2 regions of the Thermovenabulum gondwanense genome follow, and region 2 is predicted to be linked to the other one. Evidence: riboswitches for the same ligand, from Rfam matches in the RefSeq annotation. Region 2 holds a riboswitch; the other holds the start of a gene.
The links. A riboswitch is a leader RNA that binds a small molecule or an ion and turns the genes downstream of it on or off. The one in region 2 is predicted to bind fluoride.
Positions count from the first base shown of each region.

Region 1 (10,788 bases), on a different contig from region 2:
CCGGTACAAACATACCGCATTGCATCATCAATTGAGCCAAACCTATGCTTCTTAAAAATGTTGATTTGCCGCCCTGATTTGCACCAGTGATTATCACAAGGTCTTTATTGTCGGCATTCAAATCATTGTCCACAATTTTTTGTTTCATCGTTAATGCAAGACTAACATCATATAACCCTTTAAAAGAAGACTTACGCTCATAAGAAGCTACAGGCAGGGGAAAACAGACCGGTTCCCCTATTTGGGAAAGTTGTTCGTATAAATTTAAACAACCTATATAAAAGGCCAACTCGGTCCGCAATACGTTAAAAAAACCAAGAATATGATCGTTTGATTGAGCAAGCGCATTGGCAACAAGGTTGATCCCTCTCTCTTTTAATTCAGACAAGGCCCTGGCGCCGCTTTCATCACGGCTGTGAATTTGAAAAGAGTAAATGGGTGTTTTTGGGATAAAAAACCTTTCTATCCAACTTTGTTTTTTGGTTTTAGGTTTACGAAGCGTGTAATTGATACCCTTATTGCCTTTCCCTAATTCAGCGCTGATCAAAATTCCTTCATCAAATTTCAGTTCCTTTAGGTGATTCTGAACGCTATCGAAAAATTCGTCATCAAGTTCTTCTTTGAGCATTGTAAAAAATGCTGTAAAGCCCTCAGACTCAAATTTATCCGCATGTTCATCAGCGATAGTTTTTAGTTTTTTGAGCATTTCCATAAACATCTGTAATACTTCTATCGATCTATCCAGTATGTATTCGGGATATTTGCTAAAAATGCCAAAATAATGTTTTTTCTCTCTTTCAATTGATTCCACCGCAATATTGTAAATATTTCTGACAATAAAAGAATTTTTAAAACAATCCCTAAGAATATCTTGTCGATAAAGTATTGTATCCAGACTACTATTTAAGCCAGACAAAACAGCTTTCTTTGCCACTTCAAATAAGAATTTGTCACCAAGTGCCATGGCGTTGAACAATGTGTTTAGTTCTAAGTCTTGTATCAATATTTGCTCATTCCAGGGTAATTTTTGCTGAAAATCAAAATTATGATCCTTATACATGAGATAAACCTTCATGATTTTATACGCTCCTTTATATGATCATATGTGAGCCGGTACTTTTCAGCGATGGATATTGCATATGAAAGTCCATCCGGAGGCTTCCTTAAAATTTTATATGTTCTGAGTGCCGGGTTTTCTGGCACTACCGTACCGACCATGCTTACGATTTTCTCGCTAATAAAAGCCAATTCATATACGAATGTTACCCAGACGCAAATCAAATCCTTATGGATTATTTTTTCCATTATTTTTTTGCTCAGGAAAATAGCGTCTTTTAATGTGGTAGAAGTAAAAATTTCGTTAATTATGATAATGCTGTTTGATGTGGCCTGATTTAAAATGTGGTAAATTCTTATCAGTTCATCTTCCAGTTTGCCCCTGAGATCTTTTATATTTTCTTCCCTTTCAAAATGTGTAAAAAGCCTGTCGAATAAAAAAAGTTGCGCTTCTCTGCCGGGAACGGCACACCCTAAACTTGCAAGATAATGTAATTGGCCGAAAGTGCGGGCAAAGGTCGTTTTACCGCCCTGGTTAGGTCCAGTTACCACAAATATTCGTTCTTTGCCTTTTAAGTAAAAATCATTACAGACGATGGTTGAGTTTTCATTGATGAGTTTATAAGCCAGAGCCAGATCAAATCCTTCGTAACTACAAACTTCCTTGATTTTATCGGAAATTTGCGGATAGCAAAATTTAAGTCCTGCTCGTTTAAAATTATCAGTATACTCTAAATAGGCGATATAAAATTGTATTTCCCTATCAAATACGGCTATAGTTTCATCCATAAAATTAGTGTTTCTCGCACAAAATTTATCAAGACTTAAAAAAATATCCGGATATAATTTAGCTACCAAATTAAGTATTTCCGCTTCCACATGGTTCATTTCCGGATAGTCAGAAAATTCAACTCTATAATCTTTTACAGCCCCCTGTTTGAATCTCTCGAATGTTTTCTCCACTTCCGCACTGTTATCAATTTCAGATTCATATTTACGAACCTTGATACAGTTACCTTTGATGATCAGGCAATACTTTACCGTGGCCAAATCGTCTTTAAGCCTTTTCGTTTCCTCCAGAAGTAACTTAAAACGATCGGAATTGGTATAGTTTGTCAAATATTCGCGGAAGGCTAAAAAACCGTCGGATTTTAAATCTATAAGGCTCAAGTCATGGGCTAAGCAATTAACGGCATCGCAATAAATTTCTACAGCATCTAAAAACCATCGTTCCTTCTGGTATTTATAGTAAAGTTTTCCTACCCGTGCAAGATGTTCTCGCATTATACGCATTTTTTGGGCAAATGATTTTACATTTTCAAACAGAATTTTATTTTCAAGATCCCGCATTATATCCTGACGATACTTGATTGCACCGATATCGTTCAAAGGAGTGTAAAAAAACGGTTTTAAATTATATTCCTCCCTGCCGGCCGTGATTGCGTCTACAATCTGGTCAAGGTTTAAATCCGCAAAAAAGTCAGGCGCTTCAAGTGTTTCTTTTTTTGTACTGTCTTCAGTTCTTTTAAATAGTATGCTGTGGAAAGTCATAGAAGAACCACCTCCATGCCATGACGCGGATGCATTTTCTGGCTTAAAAAAAGTTTGCGCAATAATTTAAAAAAATATAAAATGGCTCCTACTATATCCGTGATATAGCAGGAGCCATCAGCATACTGCTTTTATGGTGAGCTCCATCACCATACTTTTAATTATATTGCATTTTATTATTATTATACAGAAAAAAAATAAAATATCAATATAAAATAAAAGTTTTTAAATTTGACAAATCCACAAATACATGTTTAAATTTTATTATAATAGTAAAAATATAATATAGCCAGCGATGGAGCTCGCTTATGTGCCGGAAGGCTAATAGCTCCTACCAAAACTGATTTTGGTAGGAGCTACAATTTTTGGGGGAGGGTTTTGTAATGATAAAATTAAGAGCAGGAATTGTCTTGATAGAAAATGAGAAGATACTTCTTATACATCACAATTTATCAATACGTATGTATAAACCACATTATAAAAATTCCAATGTAATTAAAGACTACTGGGTGTTCCCTGGAGGAGAAGTTTTACATGGAGAGACATTAGAAGCTTGTGCTAAACGTGAAACTCTTGAAGAAACTGGTATAGTCGTAGAAATAGGCCCATTATTATTTTTTGGTGAAACCATTTGGCCTGACGGAAATCGACATATAGTTAATTTCTTTTTTGCGGCAAAAAGAATAAACGGAGAGGTAATAAAACCAAAACAGCCTTTACCTGATGAAAAATTTGATATGCCTTCCTTCGTTCCTTTGTCAAAAATAAATGAAATCACTTTATTGCCAGATATAAAAACATACATCAAGCGTATATATGAAGGAGAAAAATTTCGGAGAGTCTATTTAAAAAACATGTGGAAAGATATTTCTACATGATATTTAATACTTCTATATAAAAGGTGATATTATGAATAAAAGAAAAAAGGAATTGTTTTAAATTATATATGTTGCCAAATATTCTTTCTATATATAAAATAAATCGGTTTTGTATTTTGTATTCGGAATTTAAATGATTTGTAAGGTTTAAGATTGATATAATTATACAGGAATATGTGAAAGGAGGAACATTATGAATAAAGATTCAATTATTAAAGAAGTTAGAGAAAAGGCTGAAGGATATTTTCAAAGAGGAGAGTTTTTCTGCTCGGAAGCGGTAGTGCATACAATTAATGAGCTCCTGGAGTGGCCATACCCGGAAGAGGTGGTGAAAATGGCATCCGGATTCCCCATAGGTATTGGTAAATCCGGCTGTCTTTGCGGAGCTGTAAGCGGCGGAGTGATGGCCCTTGGAATGGCTTATGGAAGGGTTTATAAAGAACCAATGCCTGAAAAAATGTTCCCTGCAGCTTCCGCCCTTCACGATTATATAAAAAATCTTTACGGCAGCACCTGCTGCAGGGTGCTTATAAGAAATTATGAATTCACAAGCCCTGAAAGGAAATCTCATTGCGTAAAAATCACCGGCGAGGTAGCGGCATGGATTGCCTCAAAATTCCTTGAAGACCCGGAAATCTCTAATAAAATAGCATGCAAAAATTCTTAAAGTTTATACCGGAGGTTACACCATGAAGGAGCTAATAAAGAAAGTTCCCATTCCCATTTCTGGATTAATGCTGGCATTAGCTTCACTGGGAAATTTTCTTTCTTCCTATGGAACTATTTATAAAACTTTGCTGGGGACAATTTCTTTTTTAATTTTATTTCTATTAATTATCAAAATCCTTTTAATTCCACAAGAAATACTGAAAGATCTGGAAAATCCTCTTGTAGCCGGAATAGCCCCCACATTTTTTATGGGGATTATGATATTGTCAACATATGTAAAACCTTATTACCCTGAAATAGCTTTAATCCTATGGAGCCTTGCACTGGTGGGGCATATATCGTATATCCTTTTCTTTACGAAAAGATTTATTTTTTATTTTGATATCAAAAAGACTTTTCCAAGCTTTTTCGTAGTATACGTTGGTATAGCAGCGGCCGCTATACCTGCCCCATCCTACGGGATGAACATCATGGGAAGATATATTTTCTGGGTCGCTTTTGTTTCTTATCTTGTACTTTTGCCCGTCCTTTTGTACAGGGTTTATAGATACCCCAACTTACCAGAACCTGCGATTCCATCAATTACAATTTTCACCGCACCTGCAAACCTCTGTATTGCCGGATATATGAGCTCTTTTGATATAAAAAATATGAACTTCCTAATATTTCTTTTTGTTCTATCATCCATATTCTTTATCGGAGTCCTGTTTTATCTTCCCCGGATGCTTAGAATAAAATTTTATCCCAGTTTTTCCTGCTTTACATTTCCTTTTGTTATTACCGCAATCGCAGCAAAGAATTTCTACGGGTATTTAATTAAAAAAGGATTTACCCTGACCTTCTTGAGTATCTATGTCAATCTTCTTACTCTTTTGGCAGTAATTATGGTGGTTTTTGTGCTATTTAAATATATAATATTCCTCTTTTCATCGCCCAAAGAAACTATTGCAATAAAAAATTAAATTTAAAAACCGGCGGATGATCGTCATTATTTCTCCGCCGGTTTTTTTATTAAAGCTTTAATGTCCTATTATCACCGGTCATGGAACAGAATGTAACTTCTCCATCCTCTACGTAAAAAAGCTCAAAAAGATTGTCATCCGCTGAATACATAGTTTTCAAGTATGGAGCAATTTCCAAAGCCTTTTCTTTTATCTCCCGGGTAGAATTAAAAACAGCCTTCCCCCTCAGCCTTATCCATCTTCCTTCCTTATCAGCAGTGCATATTTCAAAATAAGGTTTTTCCTTTAACTGTTTATATACGTTTTTTTGGTTATTTGTGCAAAAATAAAGTTTTCCCTCATGTTCCATTACAAAGCCGAAGGGTCTTACCCTGGGTTTATCGCCTTCCACCGTAGCTATATAAAAGGTTGGATTTTCTTTTAAAAACTCCAATACTTCTTTAATTTCACTGCTCATATCCACATCTCCTTTACTAATTTTATATCTGCTGATATTATTAAATAAAAACAAATGATTTAGCTCCTGTATTTGTCATGGCTTTTCCTTAAAACCGTAATAAAACCTTCCAGGATTTTATGGCTCACTTTAAAACCTTTACATCCAATTTATCACCCCTGACTATGGTTTTTAAAATTTTTTTCAGTTATAATTATATATGTTGCTCTAATTTTCACAAGTATGCAGCATTTTCTTACTTAGTATGAAAAAACTGAGTATTTGGAGTGTGCTTGAAATGGAAGAAAAAAATACGTATAACAACAATTACGATAATAGCCCGTTGGCTTATGCATTGAATCTCATAGGCGGCAAATGGAAACTTCCCGTAATATGGGCTTTAAGCAAAAACGGAACTATGAGATATAATGAATTGAAAAGAAATATAAACGTTATTACCAACATGATGCTAACCCAGGTGCTAAGGGAACTGGAAAACGACGGTATAATCAATAGAAAACAGTATATGGAAATCCCGCCGCGGGTAGAATACTCCTTAACTGAAAACGGTAAAGAACTCATACCCGCTCTAAAAGCCTTAGCCCACTGGGGAAGCAATATGAAAAAATTTAATGGGGAAGGGATGTAAATGTACATTATTAATTCAATTAATCCAAATGAACAATTAATTGGGAATGTTAATCCAAAACCATTTTTAAAATGGGCAGGAGGAAAAAGTCAATTAATAAAAGAGTTATATAAAAGATTACCAATAACAATCATTAAAACTGGATTAATAGAAAGTTATGTAGAACCTTTCGTTGGTGGTGGTGCCTTTTTCTTTTTTTTAAAAAAGAATTTTAAAATTAATAAGTCTTATTTATTTGATATTAACAGAGAATTGATTGTATGTTATAAAGTAATTCAAAATAACATAAATGAGTTGATTTACTTTTTAAGTAATCTTGAAACAGAATATCTTAATTACTCTGAAGATAAAAGAAAAGAATTCTATTATAAAATAAGAGAAAATTACAACTTACAAAGAAAAGAATTTAATTATTCAAATTATAATTCAGACTGGATAGTTAGAGCAACATACATGATATTTTTAAATAAAACATGTTTTAATGGTTTATTTAGATTAAATAAAGCAGGAGAATTTAACGTCCCCTTTGGGAAATATAAAAAACCCACCATTTGCGATGCAGATAATTTAATAGAAGTATATAAAGCTTTAGCAGATACTGAAATCATCTGTTCGGATTTTGAAGAAAGCAAAAATTATATACAAAAAAATACACTGGTTTACCTTGATCCCCCTTACCGTCCGTTAAATAACACTTCTAATTTTACAAACTACAGCGAGGACGGTTTTGATGACAATGATCAAAAACGATTGGCAAAATTTTTTAAAGAAATGGACAAAAAGGGGGCTTATTTAATACTCAGCAATTCTGACCCCAAAAATGAAAATATTAACGACAATTTCTTTGATGAATTGTATGCCGGATTTATAATCGAAAGGGTAAAAGCAAAAAGGTATATTAACAGTGATGGAAATAAACGGGGAGAAATAAATGAATTAATTATAAGAAATTACGAAAGGTGATATGAATGAATAAGTTATATTTAGATTTTTTAAATTTGAATGATCAAGAAAGCGTTATAGAAAAATTTCATGAAACAATTATAGATACAAACAGAAGCTATGATTTTTTTACTGATTGGAGTAAAATAAAAAAGCATATCAATAAATTTAAAATAGAACTAAATATTTTTAATAGCTTAATTTGGAGCAAAGAATTTGAAAAGGATTTAAAAAAAATTCTTAAAGATTATCCTCAAGTAATACCCGTAATACCGTTATTGTTAGCAATAAGAGAAAAAAATCTTAAAATAATTAAAGATTTAAATAGTGGTGATTTTTGTATTGTAAATTATGATTTTAATGCCAGAACCCTTTCAGATAAAGAAATTGAAGATTTGGTAGAATTTTTTAATAAAACTGGGCTAAAAAAATTTTTTCTTGAGATGGGGGCAAAAAGTATCCAGGATTATGCAATCGGGGTAGAAGTAGGTTTAGATACTCACGCAAGAAAAAATAGAAGTGGAAGAGCTATGGAAATATTATTAAAACCTATAATTGAAAATATTTCAAATAAATTAGGATATAAACCTTTGTTCCAAAAAAAATTTGGATATTTGGAGGATAAATATAAAATAAGAGTTAACCCTTCAATAAAAAACAGAAAAGCCGATTTTATATTAATCAAAAATAACAAAATTATCAATATTGAAGTTAATTTTTTTTCGGGAACCGGCTCAAAACCTCAAGAAATTGTTGATTCTTATATAGAAAGGCAAAATGAATTAAAAGAAAATGGATTCAAGTTTATCTGGATTACTGATGGTGAAGGATGGAAAGGACAGAAAAATCAGATACATAAAGGATTTGATAAAATAGATTATCTCTTAAACATTCATTTTGTACGACTTGGCTTATTGGAGGAAATAATATGCAGGATTTAGAATTTAAAAAAGAAATTACCACCGTTTGGTCTTTTCCTGAAAGAGGAAAATGGGTTACACACAACGGAAGTTATAGAGGAAATTTCGCTCCGCAAATTCCAAGAAACATAATTTTAAGATATTCTAATGAAGGAGATATCATACTTGACCCTATGGTTGGTAGCGGTACGACTTTAATCGAAACAAAATTATTAAAAAGAAAAGGTATTGGTTATGATATTAATCCGCAAAGTGTAGAACTAACAAGAATTAATTTATTATTTGAATATGAAAATACCTATGAACAGATAGTAAAAGTAGGAGATGTAAGAAATTTGAATGAAATAGATGATAATAGTATTGACTTAATAATAACTCATCCTCCGTACTTAAATATAATAAAATATTCAAAAGGAAATATCGAAGGAGATTTATCAAATATAGCAGATGTTAAAGAATTTTGCAATGAATTGGAAAAGGGGGTAATTGAATTATATAGAGTACTAAAAGACGATAAATTTTGCGCAATATTAATTGGAGATACCAGAAAGAATGGACATTACGTCCCTCTTTCATACTTTGTTATGAGACTTTTTTTAAATCAAGGATTCGTTTTAAAAGAAGATATTATAAAAGTTCAGCATAATTGTAAATCAACTCCATATTGGGAAAAACAAGTAGAAAAATATAAATTTTATTTAATAATGCATGAACATTTATTTATCTTCAGAAAACCTAAAAAAACAGAAAAATTAGCGAGAATAAAATATAGCTCCCGTTTATTTTAGAATTTCAGTCCTGAAAAATGTAATTGCTTTTCCTCCGATTAATATTCTATCGTTTAAAACTTTCAGCTTTAATTTTCCTCCTCTTTTAGAGGCCTGATATGCTATTAAATTGTCTTTATTGAGTTTTTCCTTCCAGTAAGGACCTAAACAGCAATGAGCAGACCCGGTGACGGGATCCTCATTTATGCCTACAGCCGGTGCGAAAAACCTGGAAACAAAATCGTATTCAGGATTTGATGATGCACTGGTTACAATAATTCCTCTTGCATTTACTTTTTTTAAAATCTCAAAATCGGGTTTTAAATTTTTCACGCTTTCCTCATTTTCTACTTCAATTAAATAATCCATTCGGTTTTTCCCTGTAAAAATTACAGGAACTTTTAGAGCTTTTTTTAATTCTTCGGTTAATTCTGCGGCTTCTGCCGGTTCTAATGGAAAATCAAGGATAATGTAATCCTTATCTTTGAAGGCTTTTAGTACTCCACTTTTCGTGTAAAAAACAGCTTCCTCATTATTTTCTAAAAACCCTTCTTCCCATAATATGTGAGCGCTGGCAAGGGTAGCATGTCCGCAAAGGTCAACTTCACTTTCAGGAGTAAACCACCTTAAATCATACCCTCTTTCTTTTTTTAGCAGAAAAGCCGTTTCAGAAAGGTTCATTTCCATAGCTATTTTTTGCATTAAATCCCGGTCAATTTGCTTTTCTAAAAGGCATACTCCTGCCGGGTTACCTTCAAATAAATTTTCCGCAAAGGCATCCACCTGAAATAATTTCATAATTTTCTCCTCCTTTTTATTTAGCCATACATTTACATATAGAAAAAACCGCTACTTTCTGTTAATATTATAAATATGTGGTTTTTAAAATTCAAAATATGGAGCGTGAATATAAATGAGAAATTTGTCCCTTAAAAAAGCAGCGATTATTTTTATAATTGCTACCCTGATAATAGGTCTAATTGCCGGCTGCAGCGAAAAGAAAAGCGAAGCAGTGGCAAAGGTAAACGGAGAAGTTATAAGCAAGGATGAACTATACGATCTAATGGTAAAAACCATTGGCGAAGAAGCCTTAGATTATTTAATTTCTCAAAAAATTATTGATTTGGAAGCCAAAAAACAAAACATCGCTGTTACCGATGAAGATATTAATAAAGAACTGGAAAAAATATACGAAGCCTATGGCGGTGAAACCGCTTTTAAACAAAACTTAGCAATGGGTGGTTATTCCTTCGAAGAGTATAAAAAGAATTTGGCCATGAGTATAAAGACTAAAAAGCTTATTGCTCCCAGAATCAGTATCACCGAAGAAGAAATGAAATCCTATTTTAATGAGCATAAAGATGAATTTGCTCAAAAGGAACAGGTAAGAGCCCGCCATATTTTAGTGGATGACGAAAAGCTTGCTAACGAAATATCGGCTAAATTAAAGAACGGCCAGGATTTTGCAGAACTCGCAAAACAGTATTCGAAAGATACCGCCTCCAAGGAAAGTGGAGGGGATCTGGGCTTTTTCAGCAGGGGAGATATGGTAAAGGAATTTGAAGATGCAGCCTTTTCTCTAAAAGTAGGAGAGATAAGTTCGCCGGTAAAAACCCAGTACGGTTATCATATCATAAAAGTGGAAGAAAAAAAGGATGCCCAGGAAGCCAGTTTTGACAAGAGCAAAGAAAAAATAAAGGATATCCTTTTCAATCAGAAATTCCAGCAGGAATACGATCCGTGGATGCAGGAATTATACTCAAAATACAATGTGGAATACCTGTTAAACAAGAATTAGGATTACAAATGGTGAAAAAAAGGGAGAAAGATAAAACTTTCTCCCTTTTTTTATATTTTACAGGGTTAATACACTTTATCAGCAAAGTATTTATCCGGGCTTTTCTCCATACTGTAAGGTTTATTTGCGTTTTTAAAAGAGGCATCGACGGTAGTATCGA
Region 1 is NZ_LOHZ01000033.1:32,674-43,461, reverse strand. Features, by position in the region: gene ATZ99_RS07735 (MutS-related protein) at 1-1,075, opposite strand, end outside; gene ATZ99_RS07730 (MutS-related protein) at 1,072-2,607, opposite strand; fluoride riboswitch at 2,709-2,767, opposite strand; gene ATZ99_RS07725 (NUDIX domain-containing protein) at 2,991-3,485, shown strand; gene ATZ99_RS07720 (C-GCAxxG-C-C family protein) at 3,679-4,152, shown strand; gene ATZ99_RS07715 (TDT family transporter) at 4,175-5,116, shown strand; gene ATZ99_RS07710 (pyridoxamine 5'-phosphate oxidase family protein) at 5,166-5,561, opposite strand; gene ATZ99_RS07705 (winged helix-turn-helix transcriptional regulator) at 5,851-6,201, shown strand; gene ATZ99_RS07700 (DNA adenine methylase) at 6,202-7,164, shown strand; gene ATZ99_RS07695 (type II restriction endonuclease) at 7,170-8,084, shown strand; gene ATZ99_RS07690 (TRM11 family SAM-dependent methyltransferase) at 8,072-8,851, shown strand; gene ATZ99_RS07685 (PhzF family phenazine biosynthesis protein) at 8,843-9,628, opposite strand; gene ATZ99_RS07680 (foldase protein PrsA) at 9,744-10,628, shown strand; gene ATZ99_RS07675 (transglutaminase-like domain-containing protein) at 10,694-10,788, opposite strand, start outside.
Region 1: linked by a shared signal. The riboswitch ahead of ATZ99_RS07730 (MutS-related protein) and the one ahead of ATZ99_RS00575 (dynamin family protein) in region 2 are both predicted to bind fluoride.

Region 2 (22,884 bases):
TGAGAGGAAAAAATCCATGCATAGAGAGCATTGCCTATCATAATAAAAGGAATCATAGGTGGAAATTTTAAAATACCCACAAAAAAAGCAATTACAGGAGTCAAAAGACCAATAGAAATTCCAGAATACATTCCAACTGTGCCTGCGGCGATTATTAACATTGCATTTACAAGGGAACCCGTTATTAGTTGGGGCATTTTAAAAGATTGAACGATTAAGGTTAAAGCCAGTAAAAGGGCAGTTCTTATTAAAGATTTTGTTTCAAATTTCATAATACCTTCTCCCTTCGTTTCGGAATACATCCTCACGTAAGGAGGATAATTGTACTATTATGTTACAATAGATAACCAAAAATTACAATAAATAATAATTTTTTATAGATTTAAGAAATTCAAAGCGACTATACCTGCTAAAAGAATTGCAATACAGTCCTTTCAAACCATATAACTATTTTTAGCACCTTTTTTAATAGAAATTAATATTTTATGTATTAGACAAATATATCGAGTAAAACTGAGGAGGGGAAGGAAATGACAACCGAGGAACTCATAAAAAAGATGCGAGAACTGGTTGATGAAATAGATCTTGATAAAGAACCTGAAGAAGTAGAAAAAAGTTTGGAAGAAATGCTGAGTTGTTTTAAATCCCATAAATGCAGTGCTTCTATTTTTTGTCATTTAATTGCTACTATATTTTTGAATAAAAAATGCGGACTTAAAGAGATTAAGAAAGAAATAAGGGATATAGAAAAGAAGTTAGACGATCCTTGTAACGGGCTTGCTGAAATAAAGGAAGAAATAAAGGATATTGAGGAAAAACTTGATAATCCTGACTTTGGCCTTGAGGAAATAAAAGAAGAAATAAAGGAAATTGAAGAAAAGTTGGATAAATTAGTGCCTCCGGGAGCAGGAAACATATTAACTACCGGCCCAGTTGTAGCTGATAATGGAGTGAACAGTATATTAGCTAAGGTGATGAACAATACTGATAATACCGTAACCGTTACCGTTAAACTATTTGATATTGGCACATGTCCTGATCCTAAAGAACTTTTACAATCTTTCGAACTTGAGATTGAAAGTAAATGTGCTAAGACGGTAGTATTGCAAAAGCCAACAACCGAATGGGAAGTAGTATATGAAGGAGTGGTCCCAGGAGTATATGTTTTCACCGCAGGCAGGAAAAATGCTGAAAATGCACCTATTTCAGCCAGTGAATTGGTAGAAACAAATCTCTTCAGGCACAGCGAACATGTAGTAAGTATTGACCCATAAAATTAATAGAATAAAACCCGGATGAAAAAACTTCATCCGGGTTTTGACTATTATAAAGGAAGCTTTCTTCCCAATCCCAGGTTTAAAGCCCTGTTCAAAATTTCTCTTCCCAAAACCACATCTTCTACCGCCATACCTATATTACTGTTTACGATAAGTTCATCCATGTTATTTATTATCAATTTCAAGAAGTTTTTTTAAATCTTCCAGTGTTGTTACTGGACTTTTGCAGGAGCCGTTTTTGCAAACATAAGCGGCTGTATTACCGTCTATTGGTTGGTAGTTTTCGTAAGAGGGAATAATATCTTTTATATCATCGGCATAAGCCCATACGGTGAAGGGCAAAAAATTTGACATGAGGTATGCTGAAAATATTTTTGGGTTATTTCCGGATATCACAACTTCTATTCCCTTTAGGTTATGAAGAAATGCATATAGGAAAAAAGTATAAGAAACAGGATTTTTCTTAATTTTGCCTCCAAAAACTTTAAACTGCTTGTCGGCTATTTCTTCAATTTTAGAGTCGTGTAGCAATCTCGATAGCCGGATGAGGGAATATGCCGCTACGGAATTTCCCGATGGAACCGCACCGTCGTAAACTTCTTTTGTGCGAACGGGTAAATGCTCTATATCATTACCGGTAAGAAAAAACCCTCCTTCTTCATTGTCGTAAAATAGTTCTATAGTTTCGTCCAATAAAGATTTTGCTTTTATAATATATGTTTTATCTAAGGTATATTCGTAAGCTTCTATTAATGACCATATAAGATAGATATAATCATCAAAGGTGGCTTTACCTCTCATAAGGCCATCTTTGTAGCCCACATGAAGGCGACCGTCCGTATCAAAAACATAATCAAGTATAAACTTCAATGCTGTCTCGGCTTCTTTTTTGTAGATATCGCTTTTTGTAATTCCATATGCTTTCAATAAAGCACATATCATAAGGCTGTTATTAGAAACTAAAATTTTTTCATCTCTGAAAGGTTTTATCCTTTTTTCCCTGTATTCAAAAAGCTTTCTTCTTGTATCTTCATTCATTTTGCAGGACAAATCTTTCCCTATCAAATTGGGTATGTTCTTTCCTTCAAAATTTCCTTTTTCTGTTATGTTATAATTTGCGATAAATTCATCGGCGTTTTCCCTTAGAATATTCTTTATTTCCTGCAAATCCCAGGTGTAAAATTTTCCTTCTTCACCTTCCGAATCGGCATCCTCGGCGGTATAAAACCCTCCTTCGGGATTTTTTAGGTTTCTCAGAACATAATCTATAATTTCAACACAAAAAGTCTTAAAAAATTCATCCTTTGTAATTTTGAAGGTCTCGGCACAAACATAAGCAATCAAAGCATTATCGTATAACATCTTTTCAAAATGAGGCACAAGCCATATCTTATCGGTGGAATACCTGCATAAACCGAAACCGATATGGTCGTAAATTCCTCCTTTATACATATTTATCAACGTATTTTTTACCATTTCGAGTGCCATGGGGTCTTTTTTGTAATCGTAGTACCCAAGGAGGAAAAGTAGGGTTGAAGCCATTGGGAATTTTGGAGCTCCGAAAAAGCCGCCGTATTTTTGATCGTAGGAGGATGAAAGAACATCATAAGCCTCTTCTATTACCTCAGGGCTAAGATCTCCGGCATTTTTTCGAGAAAAGTCATTTATTGAGGATACGTGTTCTTTACCTATCAATATTAATCTTTCTTTTTCTTTTTGCCAGAGTTCATTTATCTTTAAAAGAACCGTTTTCAAACCGGGCCTGCCGAATAAATCTTCTTTTGGCAAATAAGTTGCTGCAAATACGGGGTATTTCGTTGGGGTCATGATGATGGTCAAAGGCCAGCCTCCGCTACCGGTAAATGTTTGACATACTGTCATGTAAAAATTGTCTACATCGGGATGTTCTTCTCTATCGACTTTTATTGATATGTAATATTTGTTTAGCAAATCCCCGACCTCTTCATCTTCGAAGCTTTCTCTCTCCATAACGTGGCACCAGTGGCAGGTGGAATAACCGATGCTTAAAAATATTAATTTATCTTCAGCAAGTGCTTTTTCAAAGGCTTCCTCTCCCCACGGGTACCAGTCTACAGGATTATATGCATGTTGAAGAAGGTAGGGAGATTTCTCATTTATCAACCTGTTAGCCTTTTTGCTGTTAATATTCATAGCCATTACCTCCGAACAAAATTTGTACTTATTATTACACTTAAAAGGGAAATTAATTAAAAAAAACTCTAGGGAAATACTCAAAGGAATTTTAAGGAAAATTTATATGGAAACACCCAAACTATTAAAGATTAAAAGGCATATACAGCTAAATGGAAATAAAAATAATTGAGGACTGCATTACAGAACAAAAAATGGGCTTGATATTATTTGAAAGAAAAATTTTTTTGTTTATAATTAAATTAATAACAAATTTATTATTTTTTAGGGGAAGTACCATTGCGCCGATTTGATACACACAAGAAACAGAAGGTTTTAAAGACCTCCTGCGGGGAGGTCTTTTTAGCATGCAATTTTTCGGAGGTTTGTATCAAATGAATAGTCGTAATTATTTTTATATCTTTTACGAATAATCCAGCTTTTAGCGTTTTATTCATTGCTCTTATCGGAACGTGCCATGCATTATCCCGGCCCATATTTCTGGATATACAAAATAAATCTATAATCACAGAAAGTAGAGCTACTCTTTTATCAATTTATTCTATGATAATTAATGTTATATGTGCGGTTATAAACCTGTTAGTAGGAAAGGCTGCGGATATTTCCATAGAAGCGGTTTTTACTACATGTGGTATTGCTGCGGCTTTAGCGTTTATTTTAATCTATGTCTATTTTTATCTTCCTGTCAAGAAGGTTTAACTTTTAGCGAAAAGGGAAAACAAACAGCATATATTAAAGAAAAAAAGAATAAATAAGCAGGCCATGAGCGCCTGCTTATTTATTCTTTAACCGTATTTTTTAAAGTACCAATTTTATCAATTACTACTTCAACAATATCTCCCGGTTTTATCGGTCCTACACCGGAAGGAGTTCCGGTCAGGATTACATCGCCCGGAAAAAGTGTCATTATAGAAGAAATAAAAGCAACTATGTATGGAATTTTGAAAATAAGGTTTGAAGTATTCGAGTTTTGTTTTATTTCACCGTTTAATAAAAGCTTTATAGAAAGATTGCTTGGGTCTAAATCTGTTTCTATCCAGGGACCTAACGGGCAGAACGTATTAAAGGATTTACTGCGGGTCCATTGAACATCTTTTTTCTGAAGGTCTCTTGCGGTTACATCATTAGCACAGGTATATCCGAATATGTATTCGAAAGCTTTTTCTTCTTTTACGTTATAAGCTTCTTTGCCGATGACAATTGCCAGTTCTGCTTCGTAATCTACTCGCTTAGTTGACCTGGGAATTATAATTTCTTCTTCAGGACCTATTACTGTGGTAGGAGGCTTAATAAAAATTATTGGTTCTTCGGGAACCTCGAGTTTAAATTCCCGGGCATGATCGGCATAATTAAGTCCTAAACAAACTATTTTAGAAGGCTCAGCCGGAGCTAATAATTTTACTTCTTTTAAGGGAATGGACTCACCATTAAACTTTGTTTCAATAAAAGGCAGGGTTGACATAGGTTTAATATTTTCACCCTCCAGTAATCCCCAATGGATGTGCCCTTTATGAGAAAATCTACAAAAACGCATTTATATTACCCCCAAAAACTTATTTTTAATTAATTATATCATTCAAAGTATTGAAATACCCTGATCTAAAACACTCCGGGCAATTTCTTTTGCATCTTCTAAAGAATGGTCTTTGAAATTACCGCATTGTATTTCATTTGCCGCTGGTACCTCTTTTGATTCCAATACTTTTTTTAACGAGTTCTCTACCGCTTTTTTAATTTCTTTTAGAGGTGTCACATTAAATTTTATCAGGTAAAATCCCGTCCTGCATCCCATTGGTGAAATATCAATAACCTTATCCAATTCATCCCTTAAAAATCCGGCCAGGAGATGCTCTAAAGTATGTATTCCACCGGTTGATATACTTTTGCTATTGGGTGTGATAAATCTAATATCATATTTTGCTATAATATCCCCTTTTTCTCCTTCCTCAACAGCTGCTAACCGGACATAGGGTGCTTTTACTTTTGTATGATCCAGTTCAAAGCTTTCTACCCTTGCCATAATTAACCTCCTTTTGAAGAAAAACGTTTAAATCCAATATTTCTTCAAAAACTATAAAATTCCTGCTTTTAATTGGCTAATTACGATTTCTTGAAATTCTTTAGATTCCAAATTAAGACCCCCTTGAACATCACAATAATTATTTCCACCATTTGATAATAATAATTTCTACATTTTAATTTTATTTTCATTTATAAATAAAATTAAATATTATATTATTATTTTTTTTAATGATAATAGATTATTTGCTATGGTAGTATACTTAAAATTGTATGATAAAATAAATGTAGTTATAAAAAAATTAATAAATATGAAAAAATAAGGAGGCTTAACATGAAATATGAAATAATTGGTGAGATATTACCTGCGGTGATTTTGACCTTGTCAGAGGGGGAGAGTGTATTTACTCAATCAGGGGGAATGGCCTGGATGACCGACGGTTTTGAAATGAAGACAAATATGGAAGGTGGCCTTTTCGGGGGAATAATGAGAAAACTTTCCGGAGAGACCTTATTTATGACTTCTTATACCTGCAAAAGAGAAAACGCAGAAATAGCTTTTGCTTCTTCATTTCCGGGAAAGATCATCCCTTTAGAATTAAAAGCAGGAGAATCGATAATATGTCAGAAAAAGGCCTTTTTATGCGGAGAAAGAAGCGTAAAATTAGAAATATTTTTCAGGAAAAAACTCGGAGCAGGTCTTTTCGGTGGTGAAGGTTTTATTCTTGAAAAAATCACCGGGCCTGGAATTTGCTTTATAGAATTAGATGGAGAAGCTGTGAATTACAACCTTGGACATAATGATGTTTTGAAAGTGGATACCGGACATGTAGCAATGTTTGAACCCTCCGTTGACTTTGATGTAGAAATTGTAAAAGGTTTTGCAAATATTCTTTTTGGTGGAGAAGGTTTGTTTTTATCCACATTGAGAGGCCCTGGCAAAGTATGGCTTCAGACGATGCCCATAGAAAATCTTGCATCAAGGATAATACCATATATTCCAGAAAGAAAAGGTGATTAAAAACAATACACCGCTTTAGGTGGTTTTTACACTATAAGCGGTCAATACTTTGCAGAAATCTTTTAGTAGGAGGGTATTGAATATGAGTAAAAAATTTATGACTAAATTAACTCATAAAGGAGAAAAAGCGCCTTCTTCAATTTCCTATCCCAAGGTTCCTCCAATTTATCTAAGTTCGGTTTTTTGTTTTGACAGCGTGGAGGAACTGGATTTGGTTTACGAAAAGGCTGAACCGGGTTACGTTTATTCGCGTATGAGCAACCCTACCCATCATTGTACGGAAGAAATACTTGCTGCGCTGGATGAAGGGGATGATGCCATCGTTTATTCCTCGGGCATGGCTGCTATTACGATGTCAATATTAGCTTTTGTGAAAGCAGGCGACCATATTATTTCTAGCAATGTCTTATATGGAGGAACGTGGGAATTTTTAAATAGTGAATTGAAAAAATTTAATATTGAGGTAAGCTTTGTAGATTTTTATAGAGATGATATAGAAAAATATTTTAAACCAAATACAAAAATAATATATATGGAAACAATTTCAAACCCCCTGATGGAGGTATACGATATTAAGAAAATAGCGAAGGTTGCCCATGACCATAAGGCTTTACTCATAGTAGATAATACTTTTGCCACTCCGGTGATATGTCAACCCTTAAGGCTTGGAGCCGATGTGGCGGTTTACAGTGTTACCAAATATTTGGCCGGCCATAGCGATATCTTAGGAGGAGCTGTTGTGGCTGACAAAGATAAAATAGAAAAAATAAAACACACAGGACAAATTTACGGGCCAACCATGAGCCCCTTTGACAGCTGGCTTTTGATGAGGAGCTTGAGAACCTTAGAGTTAAGAGTGGTGAGGCATAGTGAAAATGCTCTAAAATTAGCAGAATACTTGGAAAACCATCAAAAGGTAAAAAAGGTTTATTACCCCGGACTTGTATCCTCACCTCATAAAAAAACAGCGGATGAAATATTTAACAATGGATTATATGGTGGAATGTTAAGCGTAGATCTTTATGGCGGAGAAAAGGCTGCTTGTAATCTGATAAAGAATATGAAAAATATAAAACTTGTTCCCAGCCTTGCCGGTGTGTCTACTACCCTTTCTTACCCCGCTAAAACATCCCATAGATCGATGAGCAGGGAGGAAAGAGAAAAAGCGGGAATATCCGATGGACTTTTACGGGTTTCTGTAGGTTTAGAGGATATTGAGGATATTATAACCGAGTTTGACGCGGCATTACATATAATCTGATAAATTCTAACAGTTGAAATAATTAATAAAAAAATATATAATATTAGTTGCATAATTTCTATAAAAATAAAATCCAAGGTGATGGAGCTCACCGAAAACCGCCTTTTAGGCTAATAGCTCCTACGTATCGAAAGATATGTAGGAGCTATACTATTTCTAAGGGGTGAAAATTATGGTTATAGAAGTTGATTCAGCAAGAGAAAGGTTGATCGAATACCTTGAGGAAATAAAAAAGATTATCGGGGAAGGAGAAAATTTTTCATTAGAAATTGTAGATTATGAATTGGACAAACTTTTAAAAAATGAATTCAATTTGGCGGTTTTAGGTCAGTTTAAACGGGGTAAATCTACTTTTATTAATGCTTTACTGGGGGAAAAATTAGTTCCCACAGCAGTGGTGCCCCTTACCTCAATAGTTACTATTATTAAATACGGCTCAAAGGTAAAAACGACGGTATATTTTTTGGACGGTTCAGAAAAAGAAATTGATATTGATGAGCTGGAATATTACGCTACTGAAAGAGGAAATCCGGGAAATGAGAAAAAAGTAAAGGAAATTATTATAGAACATCCTTCGGAATTCCTTAAAAAAGGTATTTCCCTTATAGATACACCCGGCATCGGATCCGTCTACCAGCATAATACCGATGTTACCTATGAGTTTTTACCCAAATTAGACGCAGCCATATTTCTTTTTACTATAGACTCTCCCGTTGCGAAGAACGAATATGAATTTTTAAAAGACGTTCGGGATCATGCAGTTAAAATATTTTTTGTCCTTAACAAAATAGATTACGCAGAAGAAAAAGATGTGGAGGAAGCACTTAATTTTACCGCAGAAGTTTTGAAAGAAAAATTGGGTGATGAGAAAATAAAGATTTTTCCAATTTCGGCCAGGATGGCATTGGAGGCTAAAGAAACTGGTGATGAAGAAAAATTAAAGTTCAGTGGAATGACTGAATTGGTTCGCGAATTGGAAAAATTTATCAATGAGGAAAAGGGAAGTGCTCTTCTGTTATCAAGTTGTAACACAAGTCTTCGTTATTTATCCAAAATAAAGTTTGATATAAACCTGAAGATGGAAGCTGCTAAGACGCCGATAGAGGAACTGGAGAGAAATATTGATATACTTAAGAAAAAAATGGAAGAAATTGAGAAGGATAAAAAGGACATGCTTTTCATCTTTGAAGGGGAGAGTAAAGAACTTCTTGCTCGTTTTAATGCCGAGTATGAAAAATTTAAAAATTCACAATACCCGGGTTTGGAAAAGGCTTTAGAGGTTTACTTTACAAACAGCAATGCTTTACCCTTGAAAGAGCTTATAGAAAAGAGTAGGGAATATATAAGCGAAAAAACCCTTGAGGTAATAGATTCATGGAAGGAAGGGGAACTCAAGCACTTAGCATATGCATCGGGGAATATCACGAAAAGGCTTGCTCAAAAAGTGGAGAAAATAATTTCCGAACTGCAGGAATTGACCTCCAGTATGTTTCATATAAAGTATGAAAGCTTTGCATTAATTGAGGGTTTTAAAGAGGCTGGATATTTTTACTATAACATGGAACCGGAAAAGACCTTTTTATTACCGACTCCTTTATCAATTGCTCCGTTTCTTCCGGGTTTTGTTGCCCGCAGGATAGCCCTGAATAATTTAAAGGAGTGGTTAAAACAGCAATTTGACAGGCAATGCGGGAGGGTAAGGTACGATATTGCTCAAAGGATGGAAAAAACTTTTAAGGAGTATTATAATTATCTGGAAGAAAAGATCACAGAGACCGCTGAGGGCATTATGGATACTGTAGAAAAAGCCCTTGAACTTAAAAAGAGCGGTGAGCAAAATGTAAAAAGCTTGATTATAGAATTAGAAAAACTTTTAATTAGTATTGGTGAGATAGAAAATGGTATAAGAAAAATAAAAAAACAAATTGAAGGAGCTGTATAAATTGGAAGCGGGTTTTGAGGAAAAAATCAAAGATATATTAAATTATATCGGAAAAGTTGTAGTAGGGAAAACTCATGTGGTAGAACTTATATTAACCGCGCTTTTGGCGGACGGGCACGTGCTATTGGAGGATGTGCCCGGGGTTGGAAAGACTTTAATGGCTAAGGCAATTGCCCGGTCACTGGATTTAGAATTCAAGAGAATACAATTCACTCCTGACATGCTGCCTCAGGATGTGCTGGGCGTTAATATTTACAATCAAAAAACAGGGGATTTTTTATTTAACGAGGGACCAATTATCACAAATATTCTTTTGGCTGATGAAATAAACCGGGCAACGCCAAGAACTCAATCAAGCCTTCTGGAAGCTATGGAAGAAAGGCAATTTACAGTTGACGGAGTAACAAGAAGGTTGAAAGCCCCCTTTTTGGTGATTGCCACTCAAAACCCCGTTGAAATGGAAGGGACTTTTCCTCTGCCCGAAGCTCAATTAGATAGGTTTTTAATGAAAATTGACATAGGTTATCCTCAACTGGAAGAAGAAAGATTAATACTGCGCCGCTTTGGAAAGGGAAATCCCTTGGAGGAAGTAAAACCCGTTTTAACCGGGAAGGAACTACTCGAGATGAGGGAAAGGCTGAAAAAAGTCAATTTCGATGAAAGTTTAGAAAACTACATGCTCACTATCGTCAGAGAAACCCGAAAACACCCTGCGGTTAAACTGGGAGCAAGCCCCCGGGCTTCTCTGCTTTTTTATAGATGTGTTAAGGCTTTTGCAGCTATAAAGGGCCGGGATTACGTTATACCGGATGACATTAAATATCTGGCAAAACCCGTTTTGAACCATAGATTAATATTAAACTATGAAAGTGTAATAAAAAACTATAAACCTGAAGATGTCTTGGACGACATTATAAAGAATACACCGGTTCCCGTAGAATGAATTATTTTAAGAAGGGAATGTTATGGAAGCTTTATTTTTTATAAGTGCGGTAATTTCTATAGTTGCTATATCTTATGCGTGGAGTAAATTGAGTGTAAAAGGGCTGGAATTAAACCATGGTTTTGAAAGAGATAGAATATTCTTAGGAGAAACTATAAATTATGTACAGGAATTAACCAATAAGAAGATGTTACCATTACCCTGGATAAAAGTGGAAACTGAGGTACCCGGGACTGTAGATTTTTATAAAGGAACCCTTTTGGCCCATAATAAGCCGGGCAAGAAAATTTTAAGCGGTGTTTATTCCCTTTTATGGTATCAGAAGATTAGGAGAAGATATCCCGTATCCCCACAAAATCGCGGGATTTTTTTCTTTGGTCCCGTTACTTTAAATACCGGAGATTTACTTGGTATTTACCAAAATGAGATGAAAATTTACAAAAATGCTGAGTTGATAGTGTACCCCCGAATTGTAGATGTACTTGTAACCGAAGGGAATCCAGATATTTCCCTCTCTGGAGCGGGAGGCAAAAAAAAGATCTTTCCGGACCCCTTTTTATTCGGCGGCAAAAGGAATTATTTTCCTGGAGATTCCTTAAAAGATATTGATTGGAAATCCTCAGCAAAGTATGACAGGCTTTTGGTGAAGGTATATGATTCAAGTTACAAAAAAAGGATTTGTTTTATACTTGATGTAAATACATTTGAAAATGCCTGGGAGGGAATTAATCCGGATCTGTCGGAATTTCTTGTAGTTCTTACTGCTTCGATTGCAAAGAAAGCCATTGATTCAGGATATGAAGTGATGCTTGCCAGCAACGGAAGAATTATATCCCGTGATAATGATACCGATATATTTACTTTAATACCTTATGGCACGGGTGCATTACATTTAAAGGTGGTTTTAGATGCTCTGGCACGTCTTGATTCTTACAGTATTTATAAGATAGATGAGGTATTCGACAGGGTTTTCCATACATTAAAAAAGGGAAGCAAAGTGGTATTTATAACGGCAAATTGGGGTAAGAGTGGGAAAAAAATAGTAGAATTCCTGGAAAAAATGAGTTTTGATGTGGAATTGATTCTGGTGGGGAAAATCAATAAGGATTGCAAAGGGCCCAAAGGAGTTAAAACTTATCACGCTTTTGGGGAGGAAAAATGGCGTGAAATTTCTTTTATCGAACTGGTTTAAGGGGATAAAAGTATTACTTTTGCTGATAATTCATTATATATTTTTGCTTATTATAAATTTTAGTTTTGGAAAAATATTTTTAAAAGAACCTTTTTCGGCTTATGAAATATTGTTCTGGTTTACAGCGGGGATTTTATCTAAGTTTTTTTATTACAGGTTGAAAAATTTCAAAATAATTTTACTGCTTTTGGTATTAATATTGATGTTTTTTAAATACCATAATGTTTTTAATTATTTGAGCTTTGCATTTTTATGCTTTATTTTTGGACTTTGGCCGGATAGCAGGGAGCTTGAGCATTATGAACTGATACAAAAACTTAAAAAGTTTACACCAATTATTGTTATATGTCTTCTTTTTTATAAAAATGTTGGGAAAACCAGCGAAGTGCTTTTATTAGCTTTTGGTTTCATAATAGTTTCCCTTATAGCTCTTTCTTTATACCAATTAGAGTATTTCTCCTTGCAAGTTTCTAAGGGAAGATGGCTGTTTACCACTTTAATTTTTTCTTTAATAGTTGGAATTATTTTTGTTGTCTTAATGGAGCTAATAAAGCCTTATGAATTTTTAGCATTTATTGATTTTATTAAGACCACATATTTTTCGTTTGTAGAGCTCATTTTTAAGATCTTAGAACCTATTTTCAAGCCATTGGATAAGGTTATAGCATTTTTATTGTACTTTATTTCAAGATACGCAAAAATAAAAAAACAGGAAATTTTACCCGGAGAACCAGGCGTAAGTATTATGCCTGGCAGTCATGAAGAATACGTTGTGCCTTATACGGTTGAAATTATCTTTAAAGTTTTTGGCTTAACTATCCTTTTGGTAGTATTTAGTGGAATAATCTTTTTATCTTTGAAAAAGCATATTGGAAATTTTACCGAAAATGATTTTGTTGATGAGAAAGAATCGATTTACACCCCCGCATTGTTTAAAAACAGCGTAAACGAGCTTTCCTGTAAAATAAAAAGCATCTTAAGATCCCGGATTAAACCTTTGATATACGGAGACTTCCCTGCAGCTAAGATCAGGAAAATGTATGCTCAAATTCTGAGGGCAGCGGAAAAAAAGGGGTATTTCAGAAAAACCTACGAAACACCCCTTGAATTTAAAGCTCAACTTAAAAAAGCCTTTGAAGATGATGAGAATATAATAGAATATATAACGAATCTTTACCAGAAGGCGAGGTATTTCCCCGAATCGGTTCTGGATACCGAAGTGGAAGAAATGAAAAAAATAACTAAAACTTTGATGCAGAGTAAATTTGATTAGTTTCACTTTAATATTGGGATTCTGCTTCCTCCCCGTGCATCAACCGGGAGGATTTTTTCTATTAATCCTCTTCTGTGTCCTATAAGGAAACTTGTCATGTTTGCAGAGGAACACGCATGGTTGGGTATAACTTCTATTTTATCGCCCACTTTTAAGTTTGTATTGCCGCTTATTCTTATTTTTCCTACCTCCTCAGACAGGCTTTCAACGGTCAGTTCAGGATGTCCTTTTACTATGCCGTAACCTGCTGTTAAAAAAACTCCATGAGCACCCTTATCTAAACCGAAACACTTGCTTCCTGCATCAATTATAAAAAGGTCATCCTTTGGGCGGGATACTATTGTGGCAATTACGGTAAGGGCGCACCTTTCCTCGGGAACGATTCCCAAGGCAACCTGAATAGCATCGTAAAATACGTAATTACCCGGTCGTAATACATTGATTTTGTCGTCTTTTGCGACATAAAAAGCCGTGGGAGTGCTTCCGGTGGCTATAATTTCTACGATAAAACCTTCCTTTTCTAAAAGGTTTGAGGCCAAGCGCAAAGCGTTTACTTCTTCTTCAGCGACCGCCTTGACTTCTAAAGAATTTGTTTTAGCATATACATGTCCCGGATGGGTGGCAATTCCCTTGAATTTAAGGTGATGAAATTCTCTCAGCGTTTTTGCAAGTTCTGGAGCTTTTTCAGGAATTACTCCAAAACGGTGTAAGCCCGAGTCGATTATTATTAGATAATCCAGGTAAAGACCTTCCTTTTCGCAAATTTTATCTACCTTAGATGCGGCCTCTTTGGTGTCAAAACTAAGAATTATATGAGCTTTTTTAGCAAGGGTTATTACTCTTTCTATATTTTCTTTTGATGCAACCGGATATGCCAGCATAATTTCTTTAAAACCGTGCTCTACCAATTTTTCGGCTTCATCAATTGTACCGACCAAAAAGCCCTTTGCACCTAAGTCCGCCTGCATTTTTGCAATTTCAATGCTTTTGTGGGTCTTTACCATAGGCCACAGTTGTTTTTTGTTTTCTCTACATAAATCCGCCATTCCTCTTAGATTATTTTCTAATTTATCTAAATCGACGAGAAAAGCAGGTGTTGGCAGATCAAAGATTTCGGTCATAAAAACCCTCCTTAAAAATAAAAAATTCAGTTTATATAAAATAATTTTATCATAACCGTTTTGTAACATCCATTTTCTTAATAATTAAAAAAAGATATTTGTAATTTTAATAGATCGAGTATTTTAAGAAAAATAATATTATCACTAATATTTTGATTATATATAATATAAGTGATAAATATGAAGATTCAGGAGGGTAAATAATGTCCTGCATTGTTATGACAGAAAAAAATAAATGCAGGCAGTGTTATTCCTGCGTTCGTAATTGTCCTGTCAAGGCGGTTAGGGTAAAAGAGGGTCAAGCAGAGGTACTTGTGGAGCGCTGTATTTCATGCGGGAATTGTGTTAAGGTGTGCTCGCAAAACGCTAAGGTTATAGAAAGCGGGATTGAAGAAACTTTTAGGATACTTAACGAAAAAAAGTTTAAGGTTGCCGTAATCGCCCCCAGTTTTTCTGCTGCGTTTAAAATTGACGAAGTCGGTAGGATTATAGGGGGACTTAAGGCATTGGGTTTTGATGAAGTATGGGAGGTAGCTGTTGGTGCTGAACTTGTTGGAAAGGCTTACGAAGAATTATTAAAAATGTCGCCTTTATTTCCTATAATAAGTACCCCATGTCCTGCAATAGTCAATTTGATTGAAAAACATTTTCCAAATCTTATTCCCAATTTGGCACCTTTGGTCTCTCCTATGATAGCAATTGGAAGGTTAGTAAAATGTTTACATCCCGGTGCATATGTGATATTTATAGGTCCTTGCATTGCGAAAAAGGATGAGGCTAAGGAAGTATACGGAGTAGATGTGGTTTTAACCTTCAGCGAGATGAAAGACCTTTTTAATTTGAAAAATATTGTGATAAATTCTCAAGAAGTGTGCAGTTTTGATGGTCCGCTGCCAGATGCCGTTTTCAGAGGATTTCCGGTAAGCGGCGGGCTTTTACAATCTTTGAAAGGGCGGGTAGCATTTTCACGAAAATTTATTACTGCCGATGGCAGGGATGCAATAAAATGCCTTGAAAGCATCGATAAAGGGGAATTTAAACCAAATTTCGTTGATATTCTTATGTGCCGCGGTTGTGTGGATGGTCCGTATTTTAAACATGATAATTTTTATACCGGTGGTGAAAGGGTTGAAAAATTTGCTTTTTCCGGAATAGTGGGTGATGATAAAAGGTTAAAGCTTGATGCTTTTAAAGATATTATTAATAATTTAGATCTTACCCGCAGTTTTAAAAATAAAAGTGTAAAAATGAACGTACCGACAGAAGATGAAATAAAAAGAATACTTATACATACAAATAAGTTTAATAAAGGAGATGAATTAAACTGCGGTGCATGCGGATATGACACCTGCAGGGAAAAAGCAGTGGCTGTATACAATGGTATTGCTGAGATAGAGATGTGCTTGCCTTATCTTTTGACAAAAGAAATTCAGGAAAAAAATCGTATTGATGAGTTAAACAGGGAAATGTCCGCGATAATAGAGTCGTCTTACGATGGAGTCCTGGTTACTGATGGACAGGGTAAAATATTAAGGCTTAATGCGGCCTTTACCAAATTTTTAGGTGTTTCCCGTGAAGATGTGATAGGAAAAAACACTGAGGAGTTGGAAAAAAATCGAGTAATATACCCTTCCATTACTAAACTTGTTATAAAAGAAAAAAGGAGGCTTACTTTAATTCAGCAGGCGGGGAAAAGAAGGCTTTTTACTACCGGGACTCCTATATTCAATGAAAATGGTGAAATTGTCAGGGTATTAATAAATGCCATGGATATTGATGAATATCAAAGTCTTACAAAGGATGCCCTTGATGCCGAAAAACTCAAAAGATACTTAGAAAAATGTACACATTCCGGAGACTCGAGGCCCTTGCACAGAATAGTTTCGGTTAGTCCTGTCATGGAAAAATTAATACACCTTTGCTTGAGACTGGCAAACGTAGATTCAACGGTTCTCCTTCTCGGAGAATCCGGTGTTGGGAAGGGGTTAATTGCCAGATTTATTCATGATAACAGCCCTCGCAGTAAAGGACCTTTCGTTAAAATAAATTGTGGATCAATTCCGGCAAGTCTGCTGGAATCAGAACTTTTTGGGTATGAAACCGGTGCATTTACTGGGGCAAAGCGTGAAGGCAAGCCGGGGTTAATAGAAATGGCCCATAAGGGTACCCTTTTTCTCGATGAAATCGGCGACCTTCCGCTGAACTTGCAGGTAAAGCTGCTACAAGTTCTGCAGGACCGGGAGCTTACGCGGTTAGGAGGTATAAAACCCATTGAAGTTGATATAAGGATTATAGCAGCTACAAATAGAGACTTAAGAAAAATGGTAGAGGATGGAGTTTTCAGAGAGGACCTATATTACAGGTTAAGTGTGGTACCTATTACTGTACCTCCGTTACGGGAGAGAAAAGAAGATATCGAACCTCTTATACTCTATTTTGTAAATTACTATAATAAACGTAATGGAATTTCAAAAACTCTTCTGCAAGAAGCAATAGATGTACTCAAAGATTATTCATGGCCGGGAAATGTCAGGGAATTGGAAAATTTTGTTGAAAGAATACTGGTGACGTCAGAAAAAAATTTCATAGGAGTTGAAGATCTGCCTCAATATATAAAGAAAAGCGAAACTTCTCGACAAAATCATTGTAAAATTACCGTGGAAGGTTTGATGCCGCTTAAGGAAGCCATTGAAATGGTAGAAAAACAGCTTTTATTTCTTGCAAGAAAAAAGTGCAAAAATACTTACGAAATGGCAGACCTACTGGGGATAAATCAGTCGACGGTAGTTAGAAAACTTAAAAAATTAAAGGACAATAGTTAATGCACTCTCGCATTTTTGATGTTTCGGTGCATTTTTGAAATAATTGTCAAAATAAAATTATAACATTCACATATAATTTTATATTAATGCTTTTAAGCATCGGAAAAATTATTTAAATATTTCCGATGCTTTTTTTATTTTATTTTTCAATAAAAAAATTGTTTTATTTTAGAATGTCCATAGGTATAAAAATTGCTTAGAAATGATTAGCAAAAAGAGTAAGGAGGAAGTAAATATGTCTGAAAAAGTTTTTGATATAACTCAGGAAGACTTGTTATGGGTTGAAGAATTATTGAAGGGTTACGGGCGAAAAAAAGAGGAACTTTTACAAATATTGAGAGATGTCCAAAATCGATTTGGATTTATTCCTATGAAAGTACAAATTAAAATATCAGAATATTTGGACATACCTTTAAGTGAAGTGTACAGTATTGTTACTTTTTATGCATTTTTTTCTTTAAAACCAAAGGGAAAATATCGAATAAGCGTATGTAAAGGAACTGCTTGTTATGTAAGGGGATCTGAAAAAATCATAGAAAAATTAACTCAGTACTTAAAGATACAGCCGGGCGATACCACTGATGACGGTTTATTTTCCATCGATATAGTTCGATGCTTGGGTGCCTGCGGATTGGGACCGGTAATGATGATAAATGAAGATGTTTATGCAAGATTAAAACCCGATGATATTCCCAAAATCATTTCAAAATACGAGCCTCCTTTTAAAAATTACGAGGAAGTTATGAAAGAACAGGAAGAGATAGTAAAAAGCAGAAAGAGGGCAGAATTAAAACCTTCAACAAAGTTAGTGACAGCTTGAAGTAAAGGAGAGAATTTTTACGGAAAGGAGGTTGGTTATGAATACCGAAGAAGTTTCTCCCTTTGCTACTATTGTGATATGTTATGGGATTTGCAGTATAGCTGCCGGTGCTAAGGATGTATTAAACACTTTTATAAATGAGATAGAAACAAAAGGTATACCGGTAAAAATAAAAACTACTGGATGCATAGGTCTTTGTTCAATGGAACCCTTGGTACATGTATATATGGAAGGTCTTCCCGCAGTAACCTACTGCTATGTAACACCGGAAAAAGCAAGAGGAATATTGTTTCACCATATAATGAGAAGAACGATCATCAAAGAGTGGGTTATTCCTAATGTTTAAGGAGGGGTAAGAATGGAATTTTATAGAAAACATGTGCTGGTATGTGGCGGAGGAGGTTGTATTTCTTCCGGTTGTATAAAAGTAAAGGACCGGCTTTTAAATAAAATTGAAGAAATGAATTTATCCTCCGAAATAAAAGTAATAATTACCGGATGCATGGGTCCATGTCATTTAGGGCCAATGGTTGTAATTTATCCTGATGGAGTGCTGTACACAAAAGTGACTCCAGAAGGAGCGGATAAAATTATCCAAAAACATCTTTTCTTGGGAGAAATTGTGGAAGAACTTCTAATTAAGGATTCAAATGGAACCCCCATAATTTGCAAGGATGAAAATCCATTTTTTGCCAAACAGGTAAAAATAGCCCTGAGAAATGTGGGACTCATAGATCCTACGAATATTGAGGAGTACATCGCGGCAGACGGATATAGGGCTCTGGCAAAGGTATTATTTACGATGAAGCCAGAGGACGTTATTGAAGAAATAAAAAAATCCGGTTTAAGAGGGCGAGGGGGTGCGGGATTCCTTACCGGGCTTAAGTGGAGTTTTACTGCAAAAGCAAAGGGTAGTCCTAAGTATGTACTGTGCAATGCCGATGAAGGCGATCCCGGTGCCTTTATGGATAGGAGCATCCTGGAAGGAGATCCTCACTCTGTTATAGAAGCAATGGCTATAGCGGGATATGCGGTAGGATCCAACCAGGGTTATGTTTATGTGCGTGCGGAGTATCCCCTTGCTGTAGAAAGATTAAAGCATGCGATAGAACAAGCAAGGGAACGAGGACTTTTAGGCAAAGATATTTTAAGTAGCGGGTTCGACTTTGATATAGATATAAAGGTGGGTGCCGGTGCTTTCGTTTGCGGAGAAGAAACGGCATTAATAGCATCTGCAGAGGGGAAAAGGGGAGAGCCTCGCCCCAAGCCTCCTTTTCCAGCAAATGAAGGATTCTTAGGCAAACCTACGCTTATAAATAACGTGGAGACTTATGCAAATATATGTCCCATTATCCTGAGAGGAGCAGATTGGTTTTCTGGCTACGGAACGGAAAACAGCAAGGGGACTAAGGTCTTTGCCCTCGCCGGTAAAATAAAAAATACCGGGTTAGTGGAAGTACCTATGGGTACCGCGCTTGGTGAGATCATTTACGATATAGGTGGGGGTATACCCGGTGGAAAAAAATTTAAAGCCGCTCAAACAGGAGGTCCCTCTGGAGGATGCATTCCCCAAAAGTACCTTAACACCCCAGTAGATTATGAATCTTTAAAAGAACTTGGAACGATAATGGGGTCAGGCGGGCTAATAGTAGTTGACGAAGATACCTGCATGGTAGATTTTGCAAAATATTTTCTCCAATTTGTTCAGGATGAGTCCTGTGGAAAGTGTGCACCCTGCCGGTTGGGAACAAAGCGGATGCTTGAAATTATGGATAGGATTACACGAGGTGAAGGTAAAGAGGGGGATATTGAACGGCTTATTGAGTTGGGAGAAATTATAAAAGAAACCGCCTTATGCGGGCTTGGCCAGACCGCACCGAATCCCGTGCTCAGTACAATAAAATATTTTAGGGATGAATATGAGGCCCATATTAAATACAAAAAATGTCCGGCTTCAGTATGTGCAAGCCTTTTTAATTCACCCTGCCAAAATGCATGCCCTGCAGGGGTGGAAGTACCGCTTTATATTAATGCTATAAGAATGAAGGATTACGAAAAAGCAGTAAGTATAATTAGAGAAAATAACCCATTCCCGGCGGTATGCGGTAGAGTGTGCAATCATCCGTGCGAGTCTAAGTGTCGCAGGGCTCAAATAGATGAGCCGCTGGCTATTAGAGCATTAAAGAGGTTTGCTGCGGATTACGATGTGAAAAACCCGCATTTGCCGGTAGTTAAAAAAGCAAAGGGCAAGAAAATTGCAGTAATAGGCTCGGGACCTGCAGGCCTTACCGCAGCTTATTACCTTGCACTGGAAGGGTATAGCGTTACCGTCTTTGAAGCACTTCCTATAGCCGGTGGTATGTTAGCCATTGGTATTCCGGAATACAGGCTGCCAAAAGATGTTTTAAAATCAGAAATAGAACATATAAAATCTGCGGGTGTTGAAATACATTTAAATATGGCTTTGGGTAAGGACTTTACCATAGAAAATTTGAAATACCAGGGATTTGATGCGATATTTATTGCTATAGGAGCCCAAAAAGATATTAGACTAGATATACCGGGAAATGAGCTTTACGGTGTATACTCAGCGTTGGAATTCCTAAAGAAGGTAAACTTAAACGAATATATTGACATAGGCAAAAAAGTTGCCATTATAGGCGGGGGCAATGCTGCTGTTGATGCTGCTAGAGTAGCACTCAGAAAGGGCGCAAAAGAGGTTAATGTGTTTTACAGGCGTGGTCCTGATGAAATGCCGGCTTTACCTGAAGAGGTCAAAGATGCTATTGAAGAAGGCGTAAAATTACACTTTTATACAGCTCCTATTCGGATTATAGGTGAAGGTGGTAGGGTGAATGGAATTGAAGTAATCAGGATGAAACCTGCCGATTTTGATGAAAACGGCAGGAGAAGAACGGTGCCAATAGATGGGTCTTCGTTTAGCATAAAAGTAGATAACGTAATTTTCGCCCTTGGACAGCAGGTAGATTTAGGGGCAATAAAAGTGCCAAAAGGAATGAGCATTACCATAGATAAAGAAACCATGGAAACTTCAATACCTGGAGTATTTGCAGGAGGGGACTGTGTATCGGGACCTTCTACGGTAATAGAAGCTATAGCGTCGGGTAGAAAAGCTGCTATATCCATAGACAAATATTTAGGAGGCAATATGTATGAAAAGAAGAGCTATTATCCCCGGACAGCGGACTATGAGATTTATGAAGAACACAGGAATAGGTGTGCAACTTTTAAATTAAAGGCACAGGAAAGAATAAATAGTTTTAAAGAAGTGGAATTGACACTTGAAGAGAGCGCAGCTTATGAGGAAGCATGCAGGTGTTTAAGGTGCGATGTAAAACAGAACGAGGAGGGTGGGGTAGAGTATGCTAAATCTTACAATTGATAATATAAATGTTCATGTTGAAGAAGGTGCTACCATCCTGGATGCTGCCAAAAAGGCAGGGATTTATATACCTACTCTCTGTTACAGAGAAGACCTAAAACCGATGGGTGTATGCAGACTCTGTGTAGTAGAAGTAAAAGGTGCAAAAAACCTACAGGCAGCCTGTGTAACTCCCGCATCGGAAGGAATGATAGTAAAAACTAATTCTCCATTCATAAGAAAAGCAAGAAAAACGATTTTAGAGCTTATATTATCCAATCACCCTATGGAATGTCCTGCATGTATAAGAAATGGTAATTGTGAACTTCAAGAAATGGCTTATAGATTAAATATAACCGATATTAAATACAGCGGTGAAAAAAGTATTTTTAACAAAGATGAGACTACACCTGCTATAGTACGAGATCCTAACAAGTGCATACTTTGCCGACGATGTGTAAACGTATGCGGTGAAATACAGGGGATAGGTATAATAGAACCTCATCACAGGGGTTTTAATACTTCAATTGATCCACCCTTTAATCAAGGCTTAAGTAAAATGCCATGCGCTCAGTGCGGGCAATGCGTGCTGGTATGTCCTACCGGTGCCCTGACCGAAAGGGACGATACTGATAAGGTATTTGATGCACTTTCCGATCCACAAAAATTTGTAATTGCGCAAACCGCTCCTGCAGTAAGGGTAGCATTAGGCGAGGCTTTTGGGATGGAGCCTGGAAGTATTGTTACCGGTCAGATGGTCGCGGCTTTGAGAAAAATGGGATTTTACAAAATATTCGATACAAATTTTACAGCCGACCTTACGATTGTTGAAGAAGCAAGTGAACTCGTTGAGCGTTTAGAACAAGGAGGAAAGATGCCCTTGATAACTTCCTGCAGTCCGGGTTGGATAAAATTTTGCGAACATTTTTACCCTGAATTACTGGATAACTTATCTACCTGTAAATCTCCTCAGCAGATGATGGGAGCGCTTATAAAAACCTATTATGCGGCTAAAAATAGGATACCTCCTCAAAAAATTGTCGTAGTATCCATAATGCCCTGTACTGCTAAAAAATTTGAAGCTCAAAGGGGCGAAATGGTATCCAGCGGGTATCAGGATGTAGATATAGTAATAACGACGCGGGAACTTGCACGGATGATAAGGGAAATGAATATTGACATATTAAAATTGAAACCCGAAGATTACGATTTTCCTTTAGGGATTTCGACGGGAGCGGGTGCTATATTCGGTGCAACGGGTGGGGTAATGGAAGCGGCTTTAAGGACAGCATATTATTTCCTTACCGGTGAGGAATTAAAGCATATAGAAATACATCCGGTAAGAGGAATGGAGGGAATTAAAGAAGTCGAGTTAGAAATAAAAAATTTTAAAATAAAAGCTGCTGTTGCCCATGGACTTAAGAATGCGAAAGAGCTTATGGAAAGAATCAAAAAGACAGAAGTTCAATACCATTTTGTTGAGGTAATGGCCTGTCCTGGTGGATGCTTAGGTGGGGGAGGACAGGTGATTCCTACAAACGACAGTATAAGGTTAAAGCGTATGAAAGCTATTTACGATATAGATGAAGGTAAAAATATCAGGAGGTCCCATGAAAACCCGGCAGTTTTGGAGCTTTAC
Region 2 is NZ_LOHZ01000015.1:47,311-70,194, forward strand. Features, by position in the region: gene ATZ99_RS00540 (ECF transporter S component) at 1-272, opposite strand, end outside; gene ATZ99_RS00545 (hypothetical protein) at 531-1,274, shown strand; gene ATZ99_RS11750 (hypothetical protein) at 1,325-1,462, opposite strand; gene ATZ99_RS00550 (thioredoxin domain-containing protein) at 1,443-3,449, opposite strand; gene ATZ99_RS00555 (fumarylacetoacetate hydrolase family protein) at 4,228-4,983, opposite strand; gene ATZ99_RS00560 (S-ribosylhomocysteine lyase) at 5,026-5,469, opposite strand; gene ATZ99_RS00565 (TIGR00266 family protein) at 5,803-6,489, shown strand; gene ATZ99_RS00570 (trans-sulfuration enzyme family protein) at 6,572-7,750, shown strand; fluoride riboswitch at 7,819-7,880, shown strand; gene ATZ99_RS00575 (dynamin family protein) at 7,923-9,692, shown strand; gene ATZ99_RS00580 (AAA family ATPase) at 9,694-10,635, shown strand; gene ATZ99_RS00585 (DUF58 domain-containing protein) at 10,658-11,827, shown strand; gene ATZ99_RS00590 (DUF4129 domain-containing protein) at 11,799-13,100, shown strand; gene ATZ99_RS00595 (alanine racemase) at 13,103-14,221, opposite strand; gene ATZ99_RS00600 (sigma 54-interacting transcriptional regulator) at 14,425-17,043, shown strand; gene nuoE (NADH-quinone oxidoreductase subunit NuoE) at 17,279-17,863, shown strand; gene ATZ99_RS00610 ((2Fe-2S) ferredoxin domain-containing protein) at 17,901-18,209, shown strand; gene nuoF (NADH-quinone oxidoreductase subunit NuoF) at 18,222-21,266, shown strand; gene ATZ99_RS00620 (NADH-dependent [FeFe] hydrogenase, group A6) at 21,247-22,884, shown strand, end outside.